DNA from 2 places in the Vibrio sp. 2130-1 genome. Region 1 is predicted to be linked to the other one. Evidence: riboswitches for the same ligand, from Rfam matches in the RefSeq annotation. Region 1 holds a riboswitch; the other holds the start of a gene.
The links. Region 1 has a riboswitch for thiamine pyrophosphate ahead of thiD (bifunctional hydroxymethylpyrimidine kinase/phosphomethylpyrimidine kinase). Riboswitches for the same ligand answer to the same signal wherever they lie in the genome.
Positions count from the first base shown of each region.

Region 1 (8,081 bases):
AGAAAAAAGTAGCGCTTTAAAGCAAGAAGCCAGCGAATCGCTGGCTTCTTTTTTATCTAGTAATCGTTCACATTAGCGCGAAGCAAGAGAAACAAACGGCATCTGTTTCTTAATCTGAAATGTCGGGAGTAAAGTAAATACAATCGCGACAAACAAGACTGAGCCTATTAAATCTTCAGGGCGATGCATACCCAGCCATAAGCGGCTATATGCGACGCTCATTCCCCACATCCATAATGACAGTGCAGAGATATAGCACTTGTTCTGTAAGAACAACCCGCCAAAGAAAGCCAAACAAATCGAAACGAAAATCGTATGGCCGGATGGGAAAGAATAGTCTTTTTCGCCTTGCCAATGGCGCGTTCGCCAATCACTGACGTGTTCAGAAATCTGGTTAATTACGTTGGCTTGCTGCTTTGTATCCAACTGATAAAACGCGTCTGGGTGCTCAATCAATTGTTCTGCTGCGAGCAATTCCGTGTAGGGACGCGGGCTTTCTGTCATCAGTTTTAGCCCCGTTTTGCTGGCAAAACCAATCACCAGTAACAACCCTAACATTGAGAGTTTTTGTATCCACTCAATGCGACTTGGTTTAAAGCGAAATAAAGAAAGCAGTAGCAGTGTTAACGTAATTAAAAAGCCTTTGCTACCAGCAGAATCTGTGAGCAAAGTAAAAGTAATACCCAGACTTTCAGGCACTTGTGAAGTGAGATTGTGATAAGAGCCAAACAGCGACATTGGGATGATGCCAAGAACAAACAAGGCGAGCATCATCAATCCATATTTTTTGGTTTTCATTGAGAGCGTTTTGTTTTTATTGAGGGTTATTCAACCACGTTAAAATAAGGGGCTTATCTTACGTTATCTGGCGTGAAAAACTTATCAACGCTCTGTCAATTTGACGAGAGAATGAAGGTTGAGTGATGAATTGATGACATTTATCCGGAGGGTAAAGGCGCTCATCCTTAAGCGTTGGGGTCTTAATCCATCAGAGAAAGTAAGTACTCTGCTGCTTTGGTTGGGTTTTCTGCATGACAAATGGCAGAAACCAAAGCCAAACCATGTACACCTGTCGCACTCAGGGCAGGAATGTTGGTTTCGTTGATGCCACCAATCGCGACGATTGGTAAGGACGTGGTGTTCAACGCCATCTTCAAACCATCAATACCCCAGTGTTTTTTGGTGTTGGTTTTGGTCGGCGTAGCGAAGATGGCACTCAAGCCGATGTAATCAATGGGCAGAGAATCCGCCTCTGCCAGCTGCTCTTCAGTCTCAATCGATAAGCCGAGAATCTTGTTTGGGCCAATCAATTGACGAGCGATCTCTGCTGGCATGTCTGACTGCCCGAGGTGAACACCATCGGCATCGACGGCAAGGGCAACATCAACACGATCATTGATGATTAATGGGACGCCAGTGCCTTCAAGGATAGTCTTTATGGCTTGAGCTCGTTCGATAAACGCACGCACATCGCCGTGTTTTTCGCGGACTTGTACCATGGTCACGCCACCTTTCACGGCTTTTCTCACAACACGCTTTAGTGTGGCTAAATCTTGTTGGTCGTCGGTGACCAAATATAAACGATAGGCGTTCATTGTGTTTCCTTTGGGCCTCTCCTAGATGGAATGAGAGGCCGGTATTTATTAGAGCAAAGCTTAGCTCACTTGCAGTTTTAGGCGTTTTGCTAGCGTTTCTTCATCCAACTGGTAAAGCTCATCCAACAAGTTCATTTGCAGGCTGCCTGGACCACGAGCTTGTTCCGATGCAATCTCGCCAACAACGCCCAGTACCGCCGCCGCAGCAAGTCCGGAGTGATCACCAACAGCAGCGAAAGCACCCGTCAGTGCCGTTAGTGTACAGCCCATTCCGGTTACGTAAGGCATCATCTCGTGACCATTATTCAACTGGACGGTTTGCTCTTTCGTGACGATGTAATCAGTCTCGCCAGAAATCACTACACTTGCACCATACTCTGCGACTAAGAAGTTGGCTGCGCCAAGTGCTGCGTCGCTGCTGTCTAACGCATCAACGCCTTTGCTTTGTGCTTGCTCGCCAGCGAGAGCGATGATTTCTGAAGCGTTACCACGAATGATGAGTTTGTCTGCAAGGCGTGCGATTTCACGTGATGTCTCTGTACGTAGTGAGCTTGCTCCGCAACCGACAGGGTCGAGTACAACGATTTTACCATTGGCATTGGCTTGCTCTACGGCATAGCTCATACGTGGTGTCCAAACGCTGTCTAGGGTACCAATGTTGATAACCAGTGAACCCGCGAACGACATCATCTCTGCCATTTCCTGCTTGGAGTGCGCCATGATTGGAGAAGCGCCGATAGCTAATAGCGCGTTTGCCGTGTTGTTCATCACCACGTAGTTAGTGATGTTGACGACTAAAGGCTTTTGCTGGCGTACTGCGGTTAATGCTTGGGTGATTTGTTCAATTAACATGAGACTCTCCGATTAATCTTGCTGAGCGTTCAGACCTTGTTGCCAGAATGCTACTTCCATACGCGTTGCGGTTTTGAATACCTGAATCAGGTTTTGACCGCGCTGGCTGTTGATATCAATTTCTGCTAGCAACTGATTAAAGTGTTCTGCCCCTTTTGCGACACCAGATTGGAATTCCTCACCACCGTAGAGGTTGATCCAACTTGCATATGGGTTGCCTTCGATTACTGTCTTTTCATCTTCAATCAGCATCTTACCGATTACGGCATAACCGATGGAGCATGGCGCTAGTGCCGCGTATAGATCAACAAGATCGCCCGTCATGCCAGCATCCAATACGTAGCGGGTGTAAGCCACAGTGCCGAAATCTTCTGGCTCGTTTTCTAGGTCGGATTCCGTCAGCCCCCATTGCTCACAGTAAGTCACGTGATGGGCGATTTCAGAATCTAGCAATGCATGTACGCTTGGGAGCGCGCGGCGCATGTCATCCAAAGTACGCGCTTTGTAGATCGCTAATGCGTAAGCTCGTGCGTACTGTTTTAGGAAAAGAAAATCCTGCTTTAGGTAATGCAGAAAACAAGGCTGAGCCAGAGTGCCCTGCGCCAATTGCTGCACGAAAGCATGCTCGGTGTATTCTTGCCAATCTTGGCGGCAAGCGTCGATCAAATCTTGGTATTTCATTATGGGTATCTCGTTATCAAAAGACCCTAGGCTTAGATCCTAAGGTCAGTAGAATTAGTCAAAATTCGGTACGTAATCTTTCGCTTTTGGCAGTGTTTCGATGATTTTTTGTGAATACATAAACTCGGCGTAATCATCGTAGCGTTTCAGATCTACTGCAGATGGACGAAGAGCGAAACGAGTTAGTGTGTCGTTCCAAGCGCGTTGGTTAAGCTCGTTGTTGAGTGTGTCTGGTGAATAAGCCACAAACTCTTTCCACGACTCTTTTGGATGGTTAACGATGTAAGTGGTCGCTTGCTCTAGTGCTTTGTTGAATGCCTTGATGGCTTCTTTGTCGTAGGTTTTTGCATTGGCTACGAAGACTAACTCGTCATACGCTGGTACTCCGTGTTCTTCAGGGAAGAAGGCTTTAGCTTTATAACCTTCTAGTGCCAGTTGGTTGGTTTCGAAGTTACGTAGACCGCCCCAAATCGCATCCACTTTGCCAGACGCAAGAGACGAAGACAGCGCCCAACCTACGTTGATGATTTGTACGTCAGAAAACTTCACGTTCTCTTGCGCAAGCATGGTGCCGATTGTCGCTTCTTCGTTGCCGGCGATCGCAATACCGATCTTCTTGCCTTTTAAGTCGCCAAGGTTTTCATTCTTACCGTTGTCCAACACCATCAGCGTGTTGAGTGGCGTAGCAATCAAAGTCGCAGAGCGGATTAGTGGCAAACCAGCCGCGACATCGATGGTCAGGCTTGGTTGGTAAGAGATCGCCATGTCGACTTTACCCGCCGCGACCAACTTAGGTGGTGTGCTTGGATCAGCAGGCTCTTGAATGTTGACCTTCAAACCTTGTTCTTTGAAGTAACCACGCTCTTTGGCAATCACGATAGGACCATGATTTGGGTTGACGAACCAATCCAACATCAGTGTCATCTCTTTTTCAGCAGCAAGCACGTTGGTTGATACCACTGAAGCGAGTAGAGCAGCAGCGCTCATAAGTTTGTTTTTATTCACGGGGTTCTTCCTTTTCTTTCCCAATTTTCTTTGGTTATTTTCTGTAATTACTTACTTTCCCAAGGGATGGCTTTTTTCAATAATTTATCGGTGATGAAGTAGAGTGCGATAGACAGCACGGCGAGGATAAACAGCGCCGCAAACATCTCATCAATGATCATGCGAGCGTTGGCTTGGAGCATCAGATAACCCAAGCCTTCACTTGAACCTACCCACTCACCGACCACTGCTCCAATCGGCGCAATAACGACGGCAACACGAATACCTGAAGCTAAAGTTGGTAGTGCGGCTGGCAATTGAATATGACGAAGTAACTGCCATTTAGAGGCGCCCATGGTCTTGGCAAGGTCGAGGTAACCTGTTGGTGTATTGCGCAAACCGTCATAGCAACATGTCGTGACGGGGAAAAAGATGATGATTGCCGCCATGACTACTTTTGATGCAATGCCGTAACCCAGCCAAAGCATGAGCACTGGCGCGATGGCGAACACAGGGATCGCTTGGCTAGCAATCAGAATGGGCAGTAACCAGCGCTTGAGCGGCTCGAACATCAGCATTTGCAATGCGAACAGCAAACCCATCGATAATCCAAGCGCCAAGCCAAGTAAGATCTCTTGCGCGGTAACCCAAGTATGTTTGAGCAAGACATCGTAACGAGTGACCAATCTATCCAGCACTTCAATTGGTGAAGGTAAGATGAAGCTTGGCATGTCGAATACCACAACAACCAACTGCCACAATCCCAAGATCACCGCTGTGCTAATGACCAAGCGCAGAGCCGGATGGGTCACGCGTTCTTTTTTACTAATGCGTGCCGAAACGGAGTTGTACTGAGTCATATCACTCATAGTCTTTCTCCAATTGATCCAAAATCGCTTGTTGTAGCGCCGCGCACTCTCCATCGAGAGCTCGGGGCGGCTTGGAGTCTGGAACGACCAAGTGCTGAGCTTGCGCAGGTGTGCCTTGCAACACATAGAGTTGGTGAGCTAATCGCACCGCTTCTTGTGGGTCGTGGGTAATCAGAACAACCGTCTTATCTTTCAGTAATTCGGCAGACAAGGTTTGCAACTTATGACGAGTAACCGCGTCCAGTGCAGAGAAAGGCTCATCCATCAGAACTAGAGGCTTGTCTTGCATCAGAGTGCGAGCAAGGGCAACGCGCTGTCTCATGCCCCCAGAGAGCTGAGCAGGCTTAGCATCAGCGTAATCGGCGAGTCCTACTTGGTTTAGTAAAGTCAGTGCGCGTTGTTTATTTTGCTCTGGTGCTTGTTCTTGAGAAAACCGAGTGCTGAGGCAGACGTTGTCTAACACATTTAGCCATGGTAGCAACAAGTCTTGTTGTGCCATGTAGGCAATACGTTCGTGCAAGGCAATGCCATCCGTGGTGGTTAATTCACCATGCCATTCGACTTTGTCGTCTAACAACCCAGCTAGATAACGAAGGATCGTCGTTTTCCCGCAGCCACTTCGTCCGAGTAATACCGTCCATATACCGACGGGAATGGTCATGTTCATTCCTGCTAAAGTCGGTGTTTGGCTATCTTTGTATCGCAGGCTAGCATCGGAAAGCTGAATGCCAATCGCGTTAGCGAACATAAGTATGACCCGCAAAAAAGTGGTTCACAGGGCCGTGACCTTTACCGACATCCAATTCATCAGCGTGCGCGATAGCTTGGCTGATGTACTGCTTACCAAGGTGCACCGCTTTGTGCAGATTGTTGCCTTGTCCAAGATAAGACGCGATAGCAGAAGACAGCGTGCAGCCTGTGCCATGGGTGTTTTTGGTTGGAAAGCGTTTAGCGCTGATTAACTCGGCACTGTCTTGCATGATAAGCAGATCGTTGCTGTTTTCATTTTCTTCAAGGTGACCGCCTTTGAGCAGAATAGCTTTGGCTCCAAGCGCACGAAGCTCGGTAATCATATCGTTCATTTCAGACTCTGATTGAGGCACTGGCTTACCCGTCAATGCTGCGCCTTCGGGTAGGTTAGGGGTAATGATGTCTGCGAGCGGAATCAATTCTTCTTTTAAAGTGCTGATTGCTGACTGCTCTAGTAATAGATCGCCGCTGGTGGCCACCATTACAGGGTCAATCACGAGGTGTTTTGGCTGGTATTGTTTAATTTTGTCAGCAACGACTTTGATGATGTTGGAATCGGCCAGCATGCCCACTTTGACTGCAACGATGTTGAGGTCGGTAAATACTGCATCAAGTTGGCTCTCTACATGGTCGAGAGGAATGGGGAAAATCGCAGAAACGCCTTGGGTATTTTGCGAAGTAATCGCCGTGATTACCGAGCAAGCAAAACTGCCGGTTGCGGACATCGCTTTGATGTCGGCTTGAATACCTGCGCCGCCGCCACTGTCTGAGCCCGCGATGGTCAATACGATAGGGGTAGGCAAGGCTGGCGTGTGATGTGAATGAGGTTGTGATTGCTGCGTCATGGTCGCTCCTACTACAAGACGTATAGGAACTGACTTTGACCGTTGCAGATAGATCGATTTTTCGATCGCTATCGCTTACCTAAGAGGGGCGACGAAAGGCAAAGTGTGCATAGTTCCCTACGTCAGTGCTAACTGAATCAGGTTCAACGGGTCTCGAATTTCGATCTCAGCCAACACTTGTCGTGTGGCCCCCCGACTATTTCGTTCGGATGATAGCAGGACCATTGCGGAAGGGATACGTTTTTTGAGCGTAATTATAATGAGTATTCAATTATGCGAGGTGAGTGATAAAGTAAGCACCTAAATGGTTTGCTGGGTGGAATTTACTAGTGCAACGCTCTGGTGAATGAGCAGAACCTGGAATATTTAATAAATAATCGTGGTCTCGTTAAGCAAGGATTAGCACAAAACAAGGTTAAAAAACTGTTAAAATTTAACGTGTTGCCAATTTAACTTTGTTGAACTTTTTCACAGTTAATTAGGATGGCTAAGACGATCATCGAGCAAGGAGACTTCATGCTTAATTCTGTAACAGCGAAGTCAGTGATCGATCATGCGCTCTTTTTGGGGGCTGATTTCGCTGAACTATTCGTTGAACATCACCAAACCAACACTGTCCAGATCGCATCTGGTGAAGTGGATAAGGTTAACTCGGGTATCGATTTTGGTATCGGTATTCGTCTTTTTTTCGGTCATAAGGTGCTTTACGGTTACACCAACAGCACAGATGAAGCCGAACTAAAGCGCGTAACCTCGCTGCTTGCTGCAAAAGACAAGCGTGAGCAAATCGCGTCAGCGGGTTCTTTGAATTTGAACCGCTACCCAATCCAACATGGTTGCCGCATGCCACTAAGTAAGGATGCTAACCTAGATTCAAAAATCGCGTTTCTATTGAAAGTTGACCAAGCCGCACGTGCTGAGAGTGAGCATATCAGCCAGTTTATTGGCAGCGTGCTTCAGCGCGAACAGCAAGTGTCTATCTTCAATTCAGAAGGTCTACACGTTGACGATACTCGTCACTACATCAGAGTTGCTGGTAATACTGTCGCTCAAAAAGGTAATGAGCAGTCTTCTGGTATGGAAGGTCCTGGTGCTCTTGCTGGCTGGGAGTTCAGTGAACAGCTTGATGCGAAAGAGCTAGGTCAAACTATCGCGCAACAAGCGTTGGTAAAACTTGGCGCTGATGCTTGTCCATCGGGTGAAATGCCAGTGGTAATTGGTAACGGCTTTGGCGGCGTTATCTTCCATGAAGCGTGTGGTCACTTGCTAGAAACCACTTCGGTTGCGAAGAAAGCATCAGTATTCCACGACAAGATGGGCGAAATGGTTGCTCACACCGCGGTGAATGCAGTCGATGATGGCACCATGACCAACGAATGGGGCTCGATTCATGTTGATGACGAAGGCATGAAGACTCAGCGCACCCAATTGATCAAAGACGGTAAGCTAACCAGCTTTATGGTCGATAAAATGGGTGGCATGAAGACAGGTTATGAGCCTACGGG
Region 1 covers NZ_JAWOUT010000009.1:204,964-213,044, forward strand. The annotation lists gene R7Q09_RS15560 (trimethylamine-N-oxide reductase 2) at 1-2, shown strand, start outside; gene R7Q09_RS15565 (phosphatase PAP2 family protein) at 73-798, opposite strand; gene thiE (thiamine phosphate synthase) at 981-1,595, opposite strand; gene thiM (hydroxyethylthiazole kinase) at 1,656-2,447, opposite strand; gene tenA (thiaminase II) at 2,460-3,128, opposite strand; gene R7Q09_RS15585 (ABC transporter substrate-binding protein) at 3,183-4,133, opposite strand; gene R7Q09_RS15590 (ABC transporter permease) at 4,181-4,981, opposite strand; gene R7Q09_RS15595 (ABC transporter ATP-binding protein) at 4,974-5,729, opposite strand; gene thiD (bifunctional hydroxymethylpyrimidine kinase/phosphomethylpyrimidine kinase) at 5,719-6,576, opposite strand; TPP riboswitch at 6,674-6,781, opposite strand; gene R7Q09_RS15605 (TldD/PmbA family protein) at 7,093-8,081, shown strand, end outside.

Region 2 (8,081 bases), on a different contig from region 1:
GAGAGCATCGTTACGCCTTTTGGCCAAGCTTGGATCTACTTATATCAAGATACTGAGCAATTAACCGAAGAAATCGCTTCCGGAGATTGGTGTCAAAAGGTGTGAGCTATACTGACATTATCAATAGCAACGAGCTAAACACTAAGGAGTCACGATGAAAGCATTCGTAATTGGAGTAATGGCGTTGCTTCTTGCTGCATGCGCACAAACAACACTACCGACTTCGAATAATGTGACCGATTGGCAAGTGTTTGGTAGGCAGTCAGCTTTAGATGGATTACGGGAGTTATCTGAGGAGCGAATTGCGAAGCTGGATGATGTTAACCATGCGACGCCAGAACTGATAATGGCTTATCAAGCGGGTTACCAGCAAGGCAAACAAGAGTATTGTGAGCAAAGTGCTTATATGCTCGGTGTTATCGGGCGGCCGTATTTTGGCATTTGTGATGATGTTGACCCCTTCTTTCAACATGACTACGACGCTGGACGAATGTCTTCAGCAGGCGCACCTATCTAGTTGACACAGGTAAGATGAAAGCAAAAGAGCTGCCCTAGAGCAGCTCTTTTTAATTTTGTATCAGCAGTGATGCTTATTTTTTCTGAGCTCGTTCGTAAGATTCTAGGATTTCAGCTTTGGCGGCAGCAACATCTGCCCAACCATCCACTTTCACCCATTTGCCTGCTTCAAGCTCTTTGTAACGCTCAAAGAATTGCGTGATCTGCGCTTTCAATAGTTCTGGGATATCGTCCACATCTTGGATGTGCTCGTACTCTTTCGAGATTTTTGAGTGGGGAACCGCAAACACTTTTGCATCTTCACCCGATTCATCTGTCATCTTCAAAACGCCAACAGGACGGCAGCGAATGACTGAACCTGGCATGAGTGGGTATGGTGTTGGTACCAATACGTCGACTGGGTCGCCATCAAGAGACAGGGTATTGTTCACGTAGCCATAGTTGCATGGGTAGAACATTGGTGCAGACATGAAACGGTCGACAAATACAGCACCAGAGTCTTTATCTACTTCGTACTTGATTGGATCTGCATTTGCAGGAATTTCGATAACGACATAGATATCTTCAGGCAGCGACTTGCCTGCTGGTACATGGTTTAAGCTCATTAGAATATTCCTTTTCATTAACGATGAGTCACACAAAAGCGGCTTCATCTGATGATAAATTCGCGTTTCACTTTAGCGACAAAAACGCGGCAGGTAAACACCTGCCGCGTTGGACAAAGGTCTGAAATTATTCTTCGTCGCGGTGCAGTTCAAGGAACTCTTCAACTTTGCGAACCATGTTCTTCGAACCCACAAAGAAAGGTACACGCTGGTGCAACTCAGTAGGCTTGATGTCCATAATGCGATTCACGCCGTCCGATGCAATGCCGCCAGCTTGCTCAATGAGGAATGCCATAGGGTTACATTCGTAAAGCAGGCGTAGCTTGCCTTGCGGGTGGCTTTGTGTGCTTGGGTAAAGGTAGATACCGCCTTTCAGTAGGTTGCGGTGGAAATCAGCAACCAGCGAGCCAATGTAGCGAGAAGTGTATGGGCGACCGTCTTCTGGCACGTTTTCTTGGCAGTACTTGATGTACTTCTTCACCCCTTGAGGGAAACGAATGTAATTACCTTCGTTGATGGAGTAGATCTTACCATCATCAGGAATCATCATGTTTTCATGAGAAAGACAGAAGCTGCCGATAGATGGGTCGTAAGTAAAGCCGTTTACGCCGTTACCAGTTGTGTATACCAACATGGTGGAGGAGCCGTAAATCACGTAGCCCGCAGCCACTTGTTTGTGACCAGGTTGTAGGAAGTCTTCTTCAGTTGGTGGAGTACCGATTGGAGAAACACGACGGTAAATCGAGAAGATAGTACCAACAGAGACGTTCACATCGATGTTAGAAGAACCATCAAGTGGGTCCATCAATACTACATATTTGGCGTTTTGGTTGAGTTCTTTATTGAACGCAACTGCTTCGTCTTCTTCTTCACTGGCAACGCCACACACTTGATCACGAGCTTCAAGCGCGGCTTTGAACTTATCGTTCGCGTAAACATCGAGCTTTTGCTGATCTTCACCTTGGACATTTTCCGTGCCTACAGCACCAGTGATATCACCGAGACCCGCTGCGTTGATTTCGCGGTTAACGATTTTTGCAGCTAAACGAATGGAGGCTAAAAGGGATGATAGATCACCGCTAGCGTGGGGGAAATCCGCTTGTTTTTCGACAATGAACTCGCCTAGGGTGCGCAGTCCTGACATGGTTAATCCTTACATTTTCATTTCATTGGGGGTAGTGCGCAAGTGAGCATCTCTTTATGGATGTTAAACGATTGCGCTGGATGTAAGTTTAAGTCGCAGATCTTTTTAATGGTAATGAAGTAACTGTTTGAGATCTCAATTTATTTGTAGACTTGTTTGAGGGATTCATCAGTAAGCAAGAGGTTGTACAGTCTGTGTTCAACCTTGTCATATTTGTGAAAGGGACTGCAAGAAGAAGGCTAAAGTCACTCGCTTTTCAGGCGGTAATCGCGATAATGAAAGCATTAAAGAACGCATTACAAGGTTTAGTTTATGCACATTCATATCTTGGGTATCTGTGGCACATTTATGGGCGGCGCTGCGATTTTAGCGCGCCAATTAGGGCATAAAGTCACTGGTTCTGATGCCAACGTTTACCCACCGATGAGCACGTTGCTTGAGTCTCAAGGTATTGAAATTATTGAAGGCTTCGACCCGTCTCAACTCGACCCTCAACCAGACCTTGTTGTGATTGGTAATGCCATGAGCCGTGGCAACCCGTGTGTCGAGCATGTGCTCAACACTAACATGCGTTACACCTCTGGCCCGCAGTGGCTCAACGAGTTTTTGCTGCATGATCGGTGGGTATTGGCGGTATCGGGTACACATGGGAAAACGACTACGTCGAGCATGCTTGCTTGGATACTTGAAGATTGTGGTTATCAACCGGGTTTCTTAGTCGGTGGGGTACTCGGTAACTTCGGAGTGTCTGCTCGTTTGGGTGAAAGCATGTTTTTTGTCGTTGAAGCGGACGAATATGACAGTGCTTTTTTCGATAAGCGTTCTAAGTTTGTGCATTACCATCCTCGCACTTTAATCATGAACAATCTTGAGTTTGATCATGCTGATATCTTCGATGATCTAGAAGCGATCAAGCGCCAATTCCATCATTTAGTGCGAACGGTTCCCGGCAATGGCTTAATCTTAGCTCCGAAGCAAGACCAAGCTTTGGCGGATGTATTCGAGCGTGGTTGCTGGACAGAAAAGCAGTTTTCAGGTGTTGATGGCGACTGGCAAGCGCACAAATTAGTGCTTGATGGCTCAAAATTTGACGTTGCGTTGCAAGGCGAGAAGGTTGGTACCGTCGAATGGAATTTGGTGGGTGACCACAATGTGGATAATGCGCTGATGGCAATCGCTGCTGCACGACATGTTGGAGTCACTCCGGATCTTGCTTGCCAGGCATTAGGGCGTTTCATCAATACCAAGCGCCGTTTAGAGCTGAAAGGTGAAGAACAAGGTGTGACGGTTTACGATGATTTTGCGCATCACCCAACGGCAATTGAACTTACTGTCGGTGGTTTGCGTAACAAGGTAGGTGAAAAACGCATCCTTGCTGTGTTGGAGCCGCGTTCTGCCACCATGAAGCGAGGTGTACACAAAAACACACTTGCAGAGTCACTACACAGTGCAGATGAAGTCTTCTTGTTCCAGCCAGATAATATCGAGTGGTCTGTGCAAGACATTGCCGACCAATGCACACAGCCAGCGTTTGTCGATGCGGATATAGATAACTTTGTAGCCAAGATCGTCGAACGTGCGCGACCAGGTGACCAAATTCTAGTCATGAGTAACGGTGGCTTTGGTGGTATTCACGGAAAACTTCTTGAGCAGTTAAAACAAAAAGCCTGATTGATATGCAAAACAAAACACAACCCTCTCATAAAAAAGCCATCACGTTGGCATTAACGGGTGCTTCTGGTGCTCCCTACGGCCTTCGTCTTTTAGAATGCTTGGTTGCGGCGGATTATCATGTCTACGTTCTGATTTCTTCGGCGGCTCGTGTTGTGATGGCAACCGAGCATAATCTTAAGTTGCCAAGTGGCCCAGAAGCGGCGCAGCAAGCATTGGTAGAGCACCTGAACTGCAATCCAAATAACATCACCGTTTGCGGTAAAGACGATTGGTTCTCGCCGGTTGCGTCTGGTTCTGCTGCACCTAAGCAAATGGTGGTTTGCCCATGCTCTGCGGGAAGCGTTGCGGCCATAGCACATGGTATGTCGGACAACTTGATCGAACGGGCCGCTGATGTAGTAATGAAAGAGCGCGGGCAGCTGTTGCTCGTGGTTCGCGAAACGCCATTTTCAACGCTACATCTGGAGAACATGCACAAGCTATCGCAAATGGGCGTCACCATCATGCCAGCGGCTCCGGGTTTCTACCATCAGCCAAAGAGCATTGAAGACTTAGTGGATTTTATGGTGGCGAGAATTCTCGACCACTTAGGTATTGAGCAAGGTTTAGTGCCTCGTTGGGGTTATGACCAGCGTTCGTGAGCTGATTGTGTAACCACTCAAATACCTTTACAATCCATCCAACTCATCGGGGAGCAAACCCATTTAGCATTGAGTCAATCAATGCATTGGGGCGCTGAGACCTAAGTGTTTAACTAGGGACCCGTATTACCTGAACCAGATAATGCTGGCGTAGGAATTGAGTCTGGATATTGGAAGTCCTTAATAGCCGCCTCAAACCCTGTGCCGCTCAACTTATTTCTCTGAAATACTCATGGAGAGCGAGCAGTGAAACCCACTCTAAATCTGATTGCCCTAGCTGCAATTACTTCAACTTCAGCGTTTGCTGCTGAAAACCCATTAACTATTTATACCTACGATTCTTTTGCCGCAGATTGGGGGCCGGGTCCTAAAATCGAGCAAGCTTTTGAAGCAAAATGTGGCTGTGACGTTAACTTCGTAGCGTTGGACGATGGTGTGTCGATTCTGAATCGTCTTCGTCTTGAAGGCGGTAATAGCAAAGCGGACATCGTATTAGGTTTGGATAACAATCTGATGGCAGAAGCGAAGAAAACCGGTCTGCTTGCCGAGCACAATGTAGATACGTCCAATACAGTGTTACCAAACGGTTGGAGTGACACGACGTTTGTACCGTACGATTACGGCTACTTCGCGTTTGTGTACAACAAAGAGAAACTGGCTAATCCGCCGAAAAGCATGAAAGAGCTGGTGGAAACGCGCGACGATCTGAAAGTGATTTACCAAGATCCGCGGACTTCAACGCCGGGCCAAGGCTTAATGCTATGGATGAAATCTATTTATGGCGACGATGTGACGCAAGCGTGGCAGAAGCTAGCGAGCAAAACCGTAACGGTCACGAAAGGTTGGTCTGAGGCGTATTCTATGTTCCTCAATGGTGAGTCCGATTTAGTGCTTTCTTACACCACTTCACCTGCGTACCACTTAATTGCGGAAAACGATTCGAAGTTTGCTACGGCGAATTTTGCTGAAGGCCACTACATGCAAGTTGAAGTAGCCGCCAAAGTGAAAGGGGCAAAAAACTCAGAACTTGCTGATCAATTTATGAGTTTCATTTTAAGTGATGAGTTCCAATCGGCGATGCCAACGGGTAACTGGATGTACCCAGTCACTGACGTTGAGTTACCTAAAGGTTTTGAAACTTTGAGTGTTCCAAGCAAGTCGTTGAGCTTTAGTGCTGATGAAGTGGCAAAAATGCGTAAGTCTTGGATTCGCGAATGGCAAAGCGCATTGACGTTTTAGCTGACGTTTCCATCCTCATCTGAATGAGATAGGTTTTACCTTTGAATTCTGTTCCAAAAATAGGTTTAGGGGTCGCGATGATCATCGCGACCTTTGTTATTTCTGCCCTAGGTGCTTTGATTGTTCAAGCCCCTTCACTTGATGTGTCTGTGGTATGGGGCGACCCGTACTATCAACATGTCACCAAGTTCAGTTTCTACCAAGCGTTTCTTTCCACATTGCTCAGTGTTGGCTTTGCCATTCCAGTAGCGCACGCACTTTCGCGTCGCCAATTTATTGGTAAATCATTACTGCTTAAGCTGTTTGCATCGACACTGGTTTTGCCGGTTTTGGTTGGTGTTTTTGGGCTGTTAGCGATTTATGGCAACAGTGGTTTGTTGGCGCAGTGGTTGCAAAGTTTCGACACTAAACTGCCATTCTCTATTTACGGTTTGAACGGCATTTTACTCGCCCATGTGTTCTTTAATTTACCTTACGCGGCACGATTGCTTCTGCAAGCCTTGGAGTCTATTCCTGCCGAGCAGCATAAGCTTTGCGCGCATCTTGGGATGAGCCATTGGGATAAGTTTCGCTGGGTAGAATGGCCGCGTTTAAGGCAGCAGCTTCCCCACGTTTGTGGGTTGGTGTTTATGTTGTGCTTTACCAGTTTTGCCACTGTAATGGCGTTGGGGGGCGGGCCAAAATCCACCACCATTGAATTGGCCATTTACCAAGCGATTAAGTTTGATTTTGATTTACAAGCTGGGGCGTTATTGGCGCTGTGGCAGATGCTGTTATGTGGACTGCTTGCTATTGGAGTGCAGAAGTTAACAAGGCCTGTTTCTATCAGTGCTGGAAGCACATCGGTACAGCAATATTTAACGAAGGATCATGGGTGGTCAAAAGCTTGGGATAGCTTTTGGATCATAGGTGCCTTTTTACTGGTAATACCGCCGTTATTGATGGTGTTACTGAGTGGCATCAACCAACAAGTTTGGACTGTATTAACCGATGAGCGTTTTTGGTCTGCGCTATTGAACTCCCTCAAAGTCGCCTGTGTCGCTAGCGCGCTTGCGGTCGCTGCAGGGGTGTCCATACTATTGACCAGTCGCCGTTGGCGGTTGCAGTACAAAAACACGCGAGCCGATCAGATTGAGTTAATCGGCACCGTTATTTTGGTGACTCCAGGTCTGGTGATTAGCACCGGTTTATTCTTACTACTGCGCGCATTTACCGATGTTTTTAGCTTGGCATTTTTTGTCGTGATTTTGGTGAACGGTTTAATGGCTTTGCCTTACGTGATCAAAACGCTAGCGCAGCCAATGCTGCACATTGAACAACAGTATCAGTATGTATGTGCCAGCTTAGGCATGCGTGGCTGGCAACGGTTTAAAGTGGTGGAGTGGCAGGCGCTACGCAAGCCGTTTGCACATGCGTTTGCGATCAGCTTTATGTTTGCAATAGGGGATTTAAGTGCCATAGCACTGTTTGGTGGACAAGAGTTTCGTACCTTACCTCTGTATTTGTTCCAGTTGCTTGGCAGTTATCAGATGGACGCAGCTGCGGTGGTATCGGTGACCCTATTGTTGTTGAGTGTGGGCTGTTTTGCCTTGATTGAGAAAGTATTGAAAACGAAGGAGAGAGCGTAATGTTAGTGTTGGATGATGTGCAGTACACCTACCAACGTGAACTGTTTCGTTTTGACTTAACGATTGAGCAAGGACAGATTGTATCGCTGATGGGACCAAGTGGGGCAGGGAAGTCAACCTTGCTGGCGTTGGTGGCAGGATTCATCCATCCTGACCGTGGTGATATTTGTGTTGATGGTGAGTCCATTGTGCGTAAAGAGCCTTATCTGCGTCCGTTCTCTATGTTGTTCCAAGAGCACAATTTGTTTGCTCACTTATCGGTGCGTGACAACATCGGTTTGGGCTTACACCCAGGGCTAAAGCTTACGGTGGACCAAAATCGTCAGATTGAACAAGCCGCGCAGCAAGTTGGTGTTGCAGAGTACCTCGACCGTTTGCCAGAGCATCTTTCTGGTGGCCAGCGTCAACGTGTTGCCTTAGCGCGTTGTTTTGTTCAGCCTCATCCCATGTGGCTGTTGGATGAGCCGTTCTCGGCGCTTGATCCGGTGTTGCGTGAAGAGATGCTGAGCTTGGTAAAAAAACTGGCAGCAGAGCGGGGAATAACCGTATTGATGGTCACGCACCATTTAAGCGATGCCAAAGCGATTGCCAGCCACTTTGTGTTTGTGGCGGATGGTAAAGTGGAAGCCGCGGG
Region 2 covers NZ_JAWOUT010000006.1:272,078-280,158, forward strand. The annotation lists gene R7Q09_RS11610 (gamma-glutamylcyclotransferase) at 1-105, shown strand, start outside; gene R7Q09_RS11615 (DUF2799 domain-containing protein) at 155-517, shown strand; gene ppa (inorganic diphosphatase) at 591-1,121, opposite strand; gene fbp (class 1 fructose-bisphosphatase) at 1,249-2,265, opposite strand; gene mpl (UDP-N-acetylmuramate:L-alanyl-gamma-D-glutamyl-meso-diaminopimelate ligase) at 2,578-3,936, shown strand; gene R7Q09_RS11635 (flavin prenyltransferase UbiX) at 3,942-4,580, shown strand; TPP riboswitch at 4,618-4,754, shown strand; gene thiB (thiamine ABC transporter substrate binding subunit) at 4,827-5,819, shown strand; gene thiP (thiamine/thiamine pyrophosphate ABC transporter permease ThiP) at 5,861-7,447, shown strand; gene thiQ (thiamine ABC transporter ATP-binding protein) at 7,447-8,081, shown strand, end outside.
Region 2: it holds a riboswitch for thiamine pyrophosphate, as region 1 does, so the genes downstream of both, thiB (thiamine ABC transporter substrate binding subunit) here and thiD (bifunctional hydroxymethylpyrimidine kinase/phosphomethylpyrimidine kinase) in region 1, are expected to answer to the same signal.